Regions from separate parts of the Bacillus sp. FG16 genome, predicted to be linked through region 3. Evidence: a T-box and tRNA genes for the amino acid it is inferred to sense, from the RefSeq annotation. Region 3 holds a T-box; the other regions hold tRNA genes.
The links. A T-box is a leader RNA that pairs with one kind of tRNA and senses whether it is charged. The one in region 3 lies ahead of ileS2 (isoleucine--tRNA ligase), so its partner is inferred to be a tRNA-Ile.
Positions count from the first base shown of each region.

Region 1: it encodes a tRNA-Ile, which carries the amino acid that the T-box ahead of ileS2 (isoleucine--tRNA ligase) is inferred to sense. The anticodon was not compared.
Region 2: it encodes a tRNA-Ile, which carries the amino acid that the T-box ahead of ileS2 (isoleucine--tRNA ligase) is inferred to sense. The anticodon was not compared.
Region 4: it encodes a tRNA-Ile, which carries the amino acid that the T-box ahead of ileS2 (isoleucine--tRNA ligase) is inferred to sense. The anticodon was not compared.

Region 1 is NZ_JBMDKC010000004.1:27,244-30,462, reverse strand. Features, by position in the region: gene yqfZ (protein YqfZ) at 114-479, opposite strand; gene yqgB (protein YqgB) at 552-1,310, opposite strand; tRNA gene ACODS7_RS02825 (tRNA-Ile) at 1,553-1,626, shown strand; gene sodA (superoxide dismutase) at 1,847-2,458, shown strand; gene ACODS7_RS02815 (MFS transporter) at 2,576-3,219, shown strand, end outside.
Region 2 is NZ_JBMDKC010000035.1:2,693-5,911, forward strand. Features, by position in the region: gene ACODS7_RS14630 (geobacillin-26 family protein) at 1-308, opposite strand, end outside; tRNA gene ACODS7_RS14635 (tRNA-Ile) at 1,839-1,912, opposite strand; gene ACODS7_RS14640 (S8 family peptidase) at 2,358-3,219, opposite strand, start outside.
Region 3 is NZ_JBMDKC010000002.1:27,433-30,651, forward strand. Features, by position in the region: gene ACODS7_RS01295 (YlmH family RNA-binding protein) at 1-547, shown strand, start outside; gene divIVA (septum site-determining protein DivIVA) at 637-1,143, shown strand; T-box leader at 1,195-1,417, shown strand; gene ileS2 (isoleucine--tRNA ligase) at 1,489-3,219, shown strand, end outside.
Region 4 is NZ_JBMDKC010000136.1:392-3,610, forward strand. Features, by position in the region: gene ACODS7_RS28965 (AimR family lysis-lysogeny pheromone receptor) at 1-1,126, opposite strand, end outside; tRNA gene ACODS7_RS28970 (tRNA-Ile) at 1,898-1,971, shown strand; gene ACODS7_RS28975 (hypothetical protein) at 2,700-2,870, opposite strand; gene ACODS7_RS28980 (ArsR/SmtB family transcription factor) at 2,981-3,219, opposite strand, start outside.

The sequences.
Region 1 (3,219 bases), on a different contig from region 3:
CCTCATATCAATGATAGTATACGTGATATAGGGCTATAGAAACCGAAGTACTCGGTTTCACTTTTACTATTGTATCAGCGCCTTTATGTAATTGACAAGGATTAAGTGATAGCTTATTGATATAACGGGAATTTATAAGACTTTCCAATTTGTATTTTTGTAGCAGATGTACTTTTGTTTAATTGTTTAAAGTCGTCAATGACTTTTTCTATGGAAGGAATTTTTTTCTTGTTAATTTGTTCTGTAATAGAAAGAACTGTCTCACCAGTTTTTACTTCAATTGTTTTATAAGATACATCCGTTTCTTTTTCTGTTTTGTTCTCTTTATTTTGTTGGTTGTCTGTATTTTCTTTTTTAATCGTTTGGGCAGCAGTTGTTTTTTTATATGAACTTAACATCGGTAAAGTACCGATTTTTATATCGTAATAAAATATATAACCGAGAACAAGCACGAATAGGAATATACCTAACCTCTTCATATTCTTCACTCCTTTGCTAGGAATATATGCTTGTCCAAAAAAAAAATGCCTATTTAGGCATTTTTTTCGTTCTTATTTTTCTTTCGGTCTTGGAACTTCTTTAATTGTTAAGTACAGAACGATTAAAGCAACAGCGATATAAATGAACGTTGCCCCAGGTACGACGATTTTGAATAAGTCCATAATCATGAAGAAAATGGTTGGGATTGTGTAACTGTACGCAGTCAGTGTCCAAACTTGTTTATAGGATAATTTACGTTGACCGCTCATGGCAGAACCGATGAAGGCCAGTAAAGTTACTCCTACAAAAGTGATAAATAGTTGGAATAGGTACACTAAAAATCCGATGACAAATAGTAAAATTGGGTAAATATTATCGAATAAAGAAATGAATTCTTGTAGATCTTTTTTCTCAAGAGATGCACCTAACAAATCGTTATAAGAATACGTTTGTGTTTGACCATTTCCCATAGAGACTACTTTATCTTTTAAAACAAATAAACCTGTTTTATTTTGATATTTTTCTAGGTCTGTTGAATTTGGATCAAATACGAAAAGTGCATTTCCTTCTTCTTTTTCAATAGGTTGATCAATATCGGCTTTTAGTTCGCCATTTTCAATTTTAAAATCAGGTAAATCTTTATCGATGACTTGATTTACCATGTTTACACTATCTTGGATAAAGCTACCGTACAAGAAAGTTCTTGGAATAGTAGTAATTAAGCAAAGTAGCATAATATACAAAATGGTTTTACCGATTTTTTGAAAACGGAATAGCGCCATATCTTTAGGCGAGTATATGCTTTTTACGAATTGGGTAAATATGGACATAGATTCACTTCCTTTATGTATGTATAGAATCATTGTAACGTAGGAATCTAGAGAATCTCAAGATATATTATATTTACATATAGTGGAGATAACTAAATTTCTTCTTATTAACTTTCTTCTTTTAAATGAGAAAAATACAATTGACACTTTTCTTTTCTATATGGTAAATTTATCTTACATTTCTTAAACGATATATCCGATAGGAATTCCTTTATTTGATATGTTGTTACATACATAATTGTGGACCCTTAGCTCAGCTGGTTAGAGCAGACGGCTCATAACCGTCCGGTCGTAGGTTCGAGTCCTACAGGGTCCATATCCATTTCGCATGTTTATATGTTAGCAGGAAGCTTCCTTGTAGAAGGAAGCTTTTTTTACGGAATATATGAGCATTTTAATTGAAAAGAAGTGGGAATTTTGCTACTTTAATGATAGCAAGACAATGTGATTTATTTGTTTGCACCCTATGGCAATTAGGGTAGAATGAAGTTGTATGTCACTTAAGTGGCAATACATAAACTGGGAGGAATATAACAATGGCAAAACACGAATTACCAAATTTACCTTATGCGTATGATGCTTTAGAGCCTCACTTTGACAAAGAAACAATGAACATCCATCATACAAAACATCACAACACTTACATTACAAACTTAAACGCTGCTTTAGAAGGTCATGCAGAATTAGCTGACAAAAGCGTAGAAGAATTAGTTGCAAACTTAAACGAAGTACCAGAAGCAATCCGTACAGCAGTACGTAACAATGGTGGCGGACATGCTAACCATACATTCTTCTGGACAATCCTATCTCCAAACGGCGGAGAACAACCTGTAGGTGAACTTGCAACTGCAATTGAAGCAAAATTCGGTAGCTTCGATGCATTCAAAGAAGAATTCGCAAAAGCTGGTGCAACTCGCTTCGGTTCTGGTTGGGCTTGGTTAGTAGTAAACAATGGTGAGCTAGAAGTAACAAGCACTCCAAACCAAGATTCTCCTTTAACTGAAGGTAAAACGCCAGTTATCGGTTTAGATGTTTGGGAGCATGCTTACTACTTAAACTACCAAAACCGTCGTCCAGACTACATCGGTGCATTCTGGAACGTTGTAGATTGGAACGCTGCTGAAAAACGTTACCAAGAAGCAAAATAATTGTAATAAATATAGAAAAAAGCTAGGGGAGAACCCCTAGCTTTTTTCTATGCTTTCCTTTTACATAATTGGGCTTGTCTTTGGAAGACTAGAACATGAAGTAAAGGAGAGTTGTGTATGAAGTGGAAACATATAATTGGTGACGTTGAAGTGAATCGGGATTTAGTGTTATTGCTCCTTATAGGAGGTTTATACACGCTCGCAATTTCTTTATCGAATACGTTTGTAAATATTTATTTATGGAAACAAACACAAAATTATGTGAATCTTGGCTTGTATAATTTGGCCAGCGTTATATTACAGCCTCTCACATTTCTTGTAGGGGGAAAATTAGCGAAACGTATCGATCGCTCGATTTTATTACGAATAGGAGTAGGAACGCTCGCAATTTTTTTTATTGTTGTCTTAGTAGCGGGGAAAAGTGCTTCTCAGTATATTTTATTAATGGGGGCTCTTTTAGGAGTAGGATACGGTTTTTACTGGTTGGCTTTTAACTTATTGACATTTGAAATTACAGAACCAGAAACAAGAGATTTCTTTAATGGGTTTCTTGGACTTCTTACATCCTTCTCTGGGATGATCGGACCAATAGCAGCAGGATACACAATTTCACGTATGGAGAAATGGAGTGGTTATACTGTTATATTCTTTCTTTCATTAGTTCTATTTGCAATTGCTGTCGTCTTAAGCTTCTTTTTATCTAAAAGAGAATGTGAAGGGCGTTATGAAATCGTGCAAGTATTGAAAGAACGACGGATTGA
Region 2 (3,219 bases), on a different contig from region 3:
TGTTGTAAATTAACAGTTTTAGTAGATATAGTATTATCAGCTAAATTTTTAGTTACGATATTTAATGTTTTATTTTTTTTATCATATGTAGAAGTAGAAACTATACGATTATCACTTGCTTCTACTATTTTTTCATTCGTGTCATCCTTTAAAACTTTTAAGTTAGGTTGCTGAGTTTGAATGAGTTGGGTAGGCTTGTTAGAAGATATAGAATGCTTTTCTTCTGCCAATGATAATGTTGGAAGTGAAGTTGTTAATAAGCCTAAAGCCATAGCTGAACTAGCTATTTTTCGGTTTGTTGTATTCATTTAAAATTCCCCTCTTATTTAATTGTTATTTTTTTGCGTTTCCATATATAGGTAACTGACAATTGAGATTTTATCATAGAAATTTTAGAAGAAAACCTCATAAAAAGTCATTTAGTAAAAGACTTTTTATGGTATATTTTATTTGCAAGAATGTGATAGACTGTATATTTGAATGCATGTTGGGATATCAATCAACCTATATCAGTGATTCTTAAAGCTCAGCTATTTTTATAGTAATTAATTTTTCAGGGGTGAGTATATGAATAAAATATTTGGTATAATGGCATTAATTTGTTTGCTTATAGCAATATGTTCTTTTCAATTATATGTATCAGGAGTTGACCTCAAATTTAATTCACATATTTTATTAGGAATTATGGGTGTAACATTATGTTGTACTGCGATATTCGCAATATTTAACAGAGAAAAATTCTTAAAAAAAACACTCATTACAAGTTCAATATTCCTTATAATTCTTATTTGTTATCATGTTGGATTATATGCAAAATAAGAAGTAACAAGTGAAGTTTATGTGTATGTGAAGTAAACTAAAAAGAACATTCCCCTGGCGAGTGTGAGGAATGCTCTTTTTTACATTACAAAGAAATATATATCTAAATTGATTTGCCATGGTATTATATGTAACACGTGGAAGTAATATGAACATGAAAAATAAAAAAACAGCGGATTCTTGACAGGAGTACACTGTTGTGTGATAGAACCATCTATGTGAAGCGATGCTGAATCACTCTTAGTATATGTGACCAAATCTTTGGTGTGATAATTTATTAAAAATAAAAATTAGCGTAAATTTATGCTTATATTTCGGTTTAAATAACCATAAAGGAAAAACATTCAAATGAAGCGTTTGTGTACGTGGGACAGTAGGAAAAGAAAAAGCAAGGATAGTATACACCTTGCTTTTTTCTAAAAGAATGTCTTCTTGAGGGAACCCTCCTTTAATCATCCACAGAAGGATATCAGGCAACCACATGATGAGCACACTAAAGATAATTCCTAGACCTAGCCCGAATAGTAAGGAAGAGCGTATAAAGTAGCTAACGACAATCAAAGTGATTCCTAGTATGAATAGTAATGTGATCAAGCATAATTTATATAACAACCTAGTCCCTCCGATATAGATGCTTATACATTGGAGTATATCGATTTTCAGAAAAGAAGTATATAGTATTTCCGTTCAAATAGCGAAGCGGTAGGAAAAATAACAAAAATTAGTGAGGAAAATAAGCATTAAAAAAGATGAATGTCTGAATAGCATGGAGGTATAGAGGAATATACAGAAAAGAGCATCTCGGATTGAGTGGAGGATGCTCTTCGGGATGAAGAAATGTTGATGTTTCCTCATGTAGTATGAGTCTATGTAGTGAAACGGTGTAATATGCCAGAAAGCAATCTAAGGTGGGTGAACTGGGATGTTTTTTTGTGCCTCAATTCTGGAGGCTTTTTGGCAAGTAGGGATAGAAAAAGCACCTAGTACAGATTTGAATGTGATAGGTGCTTTTTATTAGATGGACCTTGTAGGACTTGAACCTACGACCGGACGGTTATGAGCCGCCTACTCTAACCAACTGAGCTAAAGGTCCAATTTGGAACAACACCCTTTCGAGTGTGTGTTCCTTAGCTAGAGCTGGTAGGAAGTTTTGTTGTCATCTAATACATATTGCGTACACATATAGGATAAACAACATCTTCTAAGCAATTATACCATGCGTATTAAAATGCAAAATGGGCATTTTGTATTTTTTTAAAGGTAAAAATAATTTTTTGTAAAAACCTCTTCTGGTAGGGTATACATTTCCAACATGGTATTTTTTAAGATATTTTAGATAATGTCTTTAATATAGGATTAATCATTTTGTTCAATAAATGGAAGTCTCTAACATATAGATTCAACAACCTTTATACAATCGCCCTGTAAATTAAGTAAATATACCAATTTAAGGAGGAAATTGTAAGCGTTTCTCTGATTACATCCAGAAGTCAGTTTCATCTATATTTTTTGATGTTTTTGTCATAATTTAGAAAAGTTTATTTGATTAGAGTTTCATATTGTCCAGGTCGAGAATCATAATTATAAATAATGAGATAATACGTTCCTTTTTCAGCGGTGTAGGTACTTGCAAGGATATTGTTATTACTAGTAGATGGATAGGATACATATACGGAGGGAGAAGAAGCATGAACAAGAATCCAACTTAATCCAATGTTGTTTTTGTTTTGTACAGAAATTGAAAGATCCATTTTTGAAGGAACATCTATTTTAAATATGTCCTGTGCATCATTTTGATTTAAAGAACCATTAAGAGGCCTATTGAAAGGTAGAGAGTTTGCACTGGCAATATCATTATTAGGCTCGGATTCATAAGAGATAGGTTGGTATGTTTGAAGAGCTTTTCCAGCATTAATTAAACCGCCTGTTAAGACTTTATTCGTTAATGTTGAAAGAGGCGAGGTATTATTCATTATTTTGTTTTTAATTTCGGTAGGGCTATAGGAAGGGTAGGCAGATTGAATCAATGCTGCTACACCAGACACATGAGGAGTTGCCATGGAAGTTCCAGAATAAAATCCATAGGAGTTATTTGGAAGTGTGCTTAAGATATCAGTGCCTGGTGCTGCCACATCTACGGAAGTTTTTCCGTAATTTGAAAAAGAAGATAAAGAGCCTTTGTTGGTAATGGAAGCGACAGAGAGAATGTTGGAAAGGCTGTATGCGGCAGGGTACATAGGTGTTTGATCTGCGTTGGTTCCATTATTTCCTGAAGCTGCAATGAAGAGTGAGTTGGATTGTTGAATGGCATCGTAGAGGGTTTGACTAAATCCGCCACCTCCCCAGGAGTTATTGGTGATTTTAACACCCTTATTTTTAGCATATTCAATGGCTTTAATA
Region 3 (3,219 bases):
CTATCTAGAATTAAATGAAGAAGAATTTCAAGTAGAAGTATTAGAAATTGACTATCCTTCCAAGTTTTATACGCTAGAACATAGGCAAATATTAGGTACATTTATGTCACTTGGTTTAACGAGAGAAAAATGTGGTGATATTTTGCTGCAAGAAAATCGTGCCCAAATTGTAGTTGCGAAAGAAATCGTATCGTATATTGAGATGAACTTACAATCAATAGGGAAAGTAAAAGTCTCTTTAGTGTCAGTGCAAGGAGAACAAATTCTACAGATACATGAAACGTGGGGGGAGAAATCTGGAACGGTTTCTTCACTTCGTTTAGATGTTATGTTAGCTGAAATGTTACATTTATCTAGACAGAAAGTACAACCTTTCATAAAAAATGGTTTAGTAAAAGTCAATTGGAAAACAGTGGAGCAAACTTCTTATGAATGTTATCCAGGAGATGTTTTTTCTGTTAGAGGATATGGACGAAGCAAATTATTTTCTGTAGAAGGTAGAACAAAACGCGACAAATGGAGAATTTTGTATGGTATACTAAAATGATTGGTTTTTTAGAAGGAAATCCTCCTATTTTGTCGAAGAAAAGATATAATTGAAAGAGGAAATTTAGATAACTACTTGGAGGTGGCGTTGTGCCGTTAACACCATTAGATATTCATAACAAAGAATTTGGTCGCGGATTCCGTGGCTATGATGAAGATCAAGTAAATGAGTTTCTTGATCAAATTATCAAAGATTATGAATTGGTCATTCGTGAGAAAAAAGCTTTAGAAGAAAAAGTTGCGCAGTTAGAAGGGAAGTTAGATCATTTCTCTAATATTGAAGATACGTTAAACAAATCTATCGTTGTTGCACAAGAAGCAGCGGAAGAAGTAAAACGTAATGCGCAAAAAGAAGCGAAATTAATTGTGCGTGAAGCTGAAAAGAATGCAGATCGTATTATTAACGAAGCATTAGTAAAATCAAGAAAAGTTGCTTTTGATATTGAAGAGCTAAAGAAACAAGCGAAAGTATTCCGAACTCGTTTCCGTATGTTATTAGAAACACAGCTTGAAATGTTAAACAACGATGATTGGGATAAACTAATTGAGTTAGAAGACGAAGTAGATGAACTGTTGAAGAAAGAAGAAACAGTGTAAGCTTGACGTTTTTCTCATTATTACATATAATTTTAAACAACATATTTATTAAGAAAAACGAAGATAGGGATAAGTACCTTTTCAAACCTTATATAGCGAACTGAGGATGGTGTAAGCTCAGGATAAGGAGATAGTGGGAATATCACCCTGGAGTTCCGCGCTGAACAAATAGAGTAAGCGTAGGCGTGTATTCGCGTTAAGAATATAAGAGGATTCTATACATATGTATAAAATCTACTAGGGTGGTACCGCGGGAGACTTTCTCGTCCCTTTTTGGGATGAGAAAGTCTCTTTTTTATTCCGTTTTTTAAGTATTTCTTTTATACATGTAAGGAGGAATTGAGCATGGAGTACAAAAATACATTACTGATGCCGAAAACAGAGTTCCCAATGCGTGGGAATTTACCAAAACGTGAGCCTGCAATGCAAGAAAAATGGGCTGAAATGAATATTTACGAAAAAGTACAAGAACATACAAAAGGTCGTCCTTTATTTGTATTGCATGATGGACCTCCATATGCGAATGGTGACATTCATATGGGACATGCATTAAATAAAGTATTAAAAGACTTTATTGTTCGTTATAAATCAATGACTGGTTTTAGTGCGCCATATGTTCCAGGATGGGATACGCACGGTTTACCAATTGAACAAGCTTTAACAAATAAAGGTGTAAAACGTAAAGAAATGACAGTTGCTGAGTTCCGTAAGTTATGTGCAGAGTATGCATATGAACAAGTAGAACGTCAACGTGAACAATTTAAGCGTCTAGGTGTACGTGCAGATTGGGATAATCCATATATTACTTTAGAGCCAGCTTATGAAGCACAACAAATTAAAGTGTTTGGTGACATGGCGAAAAAAGGTTATATCTATAAAGGTCAAAAACCAGTTTACTGGTCTCCAACGAGTGAATCTGCTTTAGCAGAAGCTGAAATTGAATACCAAGATAAAAAATCAGCATCTATTTACGTAGCATTCCCTGTAAAAGACGGAAAGAACGTATTAGAAGGTGATGAAAAGTACATCATTTGGACAACGACACCTTGGACATTACCTGCAAACTTAGGTATTTCTGTTCACCCAGAGCTTGAATATAGCATTGTAAAAGTAAATGATGAGAAATATATTATTGCTTCTGAGCTGTTTGAGACAGTTGCAAAAACGTTAGAGTGGGAAAATGCTGAAGTTGTGAAGACAGTAAAAGGTAGCGAACTTGAGTACACAGTTGCAAAACATCCATTCTACGATCGTGATTCATTAGTTATGCTAGGAGATCATGTAACAACAGATGCAGGTACAGGTTGTGTTCATACAGCACCAGGACATGGGGAAGATGACTTCATTGTTGGTAAAAAGTATGGATTAGAAGTACTTTGCCCAGTTGATGATAAAGGTGTATTAACAAATGAAGCACCTGGATTTGAAGGCTTATTCTATGATAAAGCTAACAAGCCAATTACAGAAAAATTAGAAGAAGTAGGCGCTTTACTGAAACTAACATTCATTACGCATTCATACCCACATGATTGGAGAACGAAAAAACCAATTATTTTCCGTGCGACAGCACAGTGGTTTGCATCTATTGAAGCATTCCGTAAAGAATTAATAGAAGCTGTAGCGGAAACAAAATGGGTACCAGCATGGGGAGAAACTCGTCTTCATAATATGGTTCGTGACCGTGGTGACTGGTGTATTTCTCGTCAGCGTGCATGGGGTGTGCCAATTCCGGTATTCTATGCTGAGAATGGTGATCCAATTATTACGGATGAAACAATTAACCATGTAGCAGATTTATTCCGTGAACACGGTTCAAACGTATGGTTCGAGCGTGAAGCGAAAGATCTATTACCAGAAGGATTTACACATCTAGGTAGCCCAAATGGCGAATTCCGTAAAGAAACAGACATCATGGATGTATGGTTCGATTCAGGTTCTTCTCACCAAGCGGTATTAGAAGAGCGCGAAGATTTACAGCGTCCAGCTGATTTATATTTAGAAGGATCTGACCAGTATCGTGGTTGGTTTAACTCTTCATTATCAACAGCAGTTGCTGTAACAGGTAAAGCTCCATAT
Region 4 (3,219 bases), on a different contig from region 3:
CTTTCATCAAAATTCTTTTCACTCCTTCAGAATAGAAAATATTCCCACTACGCTGAAACGAAAGCAAGGCTGCGCGTAAACCCTCTAAATCATTTGTCGCCTTGGAATAAGCAAATAATTGGTGAGATGTAAAACCTTTTTCTTCCAACGATTTAAACATAGCTAAACCTTTCTCACGGTCTCCATGCAAACATTCATATAACGCTTCTTCATTTTCATGTATGTAATTAAAATCGATTTTATCTATATTAAAATTATACTCCAAGTACACATGTGCTAAAGTGGTTTTAAACGCAAAGAATTTTTGTGATTGTTTAGGGACTTTAATTTCTTCAAGCCAAGACAACGCTTCTATGATATGCTTTTCCGCAGTCAAGGGGCATTCATATATATACGTCTCGCCCAAGCACCCTTTAGCGGTAGCTTTTAAAATCGGCACTTCTAATTCACAGTTTATTATGTCATAACATTTTTCTCTTGCTTCTTTGATATCATTATTCAATAAATATTGGTATGCCATTCTTTCATTATACTGGATGGTTAAACAATCTTGTATGAATTTTTGCTCAATTTCTTGCAAATTTTTATAAGCTAATGCAGCATACGGTGCAGTTGCTTTCGCATTATCTTGATCATACATAGCAACCATGTATATTAAATTCATTAACGTTTGACATTCCGGGTCGCTAGATATGGCTGACTCTTCTACCTTATCAATCAATTCTTGCCCTTTTAATTTATTTTCACTTCTCTGATTATATATATCATAGACCTTCAAATATTTTTCCACCTGTGCATTTTCCTTATTCATTTCTACGAGCTGAGTAATAATGTTATATTCGCCACAAACGTGCGCAAAGCACAACCCCTTTCGGATATTTAAAGGTGTTTTAGCTTCTAAAATAAAAAGATTCATTCGTTTTCTACGCGATGCATGATCTTCATAAAGAGCATATACAATTTTTAGAAATACATCTAGCTTCATCTCTGTTTTACTTTGTCCCGTTAAACCTTTAATAATCTTCTTTCTATCGATTCCTAGCATTTTAGCAAATTTTCTCATCGACATTTTTGCTAAAATTAATGCATGCATTTCGTCCTTAATTGTTTGTAATTCACTTTGCATATTATCCCCCTCCCCTAGAACTAATAAAAAGATCTCAACCCTAACTTTTTCCATAGGAATGCTGTACTACAAGACATATGTATGTTAAAATGTGCAGGAACTCGTATGTAGCGAAGTGTTTTCCTAAGGTAGCGTTAGGTGAACGGTGTCAGAGGTTTGGTCACTCTATCTCTTACACACGCTCTGCGAGTTTATTTTGTATGTTTGATTTTATTAATGTACATGTATTCAATAATCATTACGAATAATTCCAATATAATTGCTTAATTCTTAAGAATCATCTGTTAAATCAAAGTGGAATTCTACTAAAACCTTTGGTATCAATGGTTTTAAATACCTTTAACCTCATGTAATTATATCATTTTTAGACATACGACAACATAGTTAGCAACCCCAAAAAAACTTTCTCAATATACAATTACCTGAAATTAACAGATGATTGCGGTTTAAGTGGTCTGTACATCTACCAAATTAAAAATTGGCTGAGAATAATCCCCTCCAATTTTTACGTTTTTCATATATCTAACTTATTTCCACCATAATATACCTTTTATCTATGTTGAATTTTCTCAATATTTGTCGATGTGGATGTGTGGTAAAATACTGTTAGGCATTGAAACCCTTTCTTGTTATTACTTAATGAGATAGTTTACCAACAAAGAAGAGACGCTTTCGTTATGATTGCGTTTTTTCTTTTTGTATAAAGATGTGGTAAAATACTTATGCATATAGTTATTACGGCGACTAGTGTGGAAAGCTAGTCGTACCAATGGACCTTTAGCTCAGCTGGTCAGAGCAGACGGCTCATAACCGTCCGGTCATAGGTTCGAGTCCTATAAGGTCCATATTTTATTAAAAAGGGGAGACTATTATTGAAGAAGCCGTTTTGGATTCTTGGAATTACCTTTCCTATTTTCACAATCTTAGTTGTACTATACTACATACATACTGAAACTATGGTAGGTTCTCTACACAATGTTATAACCATCGCTGTTTCGTTCGGAATCACACAACTGATTCTTGGCTTGTTTCTTGGGCACAGAGCTACAGAATATACTAAATTTCAAGCAGTAGTTCTATTCGTACTATTGTCAATAATATCTATCGGAATAGATGGGATTATATACACTATTTTATATGAATACATACCAAATAACTTTCAGGGATTTTCTTTGGAAATCTTACTTACAGCAGCCATGTTTTCTATAGCATTATTAATTATCCCAGTAATACTACTTAACGGACTAGTCTTGGCAATGTATATTTTCTTATTTCATAAAACCATATAAACCTTTCATTCCATAACCATGCAAAACAGAAGTTTCTCAATATATGTCGAAACTTTGTATGATAGTATATAACTAATCCTTACGTTTGATTCACATTCAAAATTACAAAACGAAAAAAGACAGCCCCCATTCAACATCTGGAAATGAGGGTTGCCTTTTTTCAAACATATTTGTTATAATGATGGTACAAACAAAGTATAGTTAACTATTTTTATGCATAAAATAAAAGAAGAGATGCGCTAACATCTCTCCTAGTAACTGTTACCGTGAAGGTAGTGGTTATCTTACTTTTTAGATTTTTTCAAAACCCACTTTTTCAACTTGTCACGGCTGAGGGTGGGTTTTTCATTGTTTTCATTTTCTTTATCTAAAAATTGCTTTCTGAAAAAATACGCAGATCCTTCACGTATAATCCCTTTTGCCATTTCCTTCAAAAGCTCTACAATGAATTCCATGATTATCACCTCCTTCCATCACAAAATGGAAAGAAGTTAATAACCAACCACCCTCACAATATACAGTTGTCTTTATTCTATCATACTTTCATATTCTTACCAATGAAAATTTATAATCCTAATGTTTTGATAATTTTAATAACAGTTGGATCGTCCACACGATAAAAGACTTCTAATCCCTTCCGATCATAACTTACTAATTTCAATGATTTTAATTTATTTAAATGCTGAGACACAGTAGACTGTGGAAGTCTTACTGCTCTCCACAATTCAGATACATTTAGTGGGCCTTTACGTATTAATGTATGCATAATCTCCAAGCGTATAGGGTGCCCTAATACCCTCAATA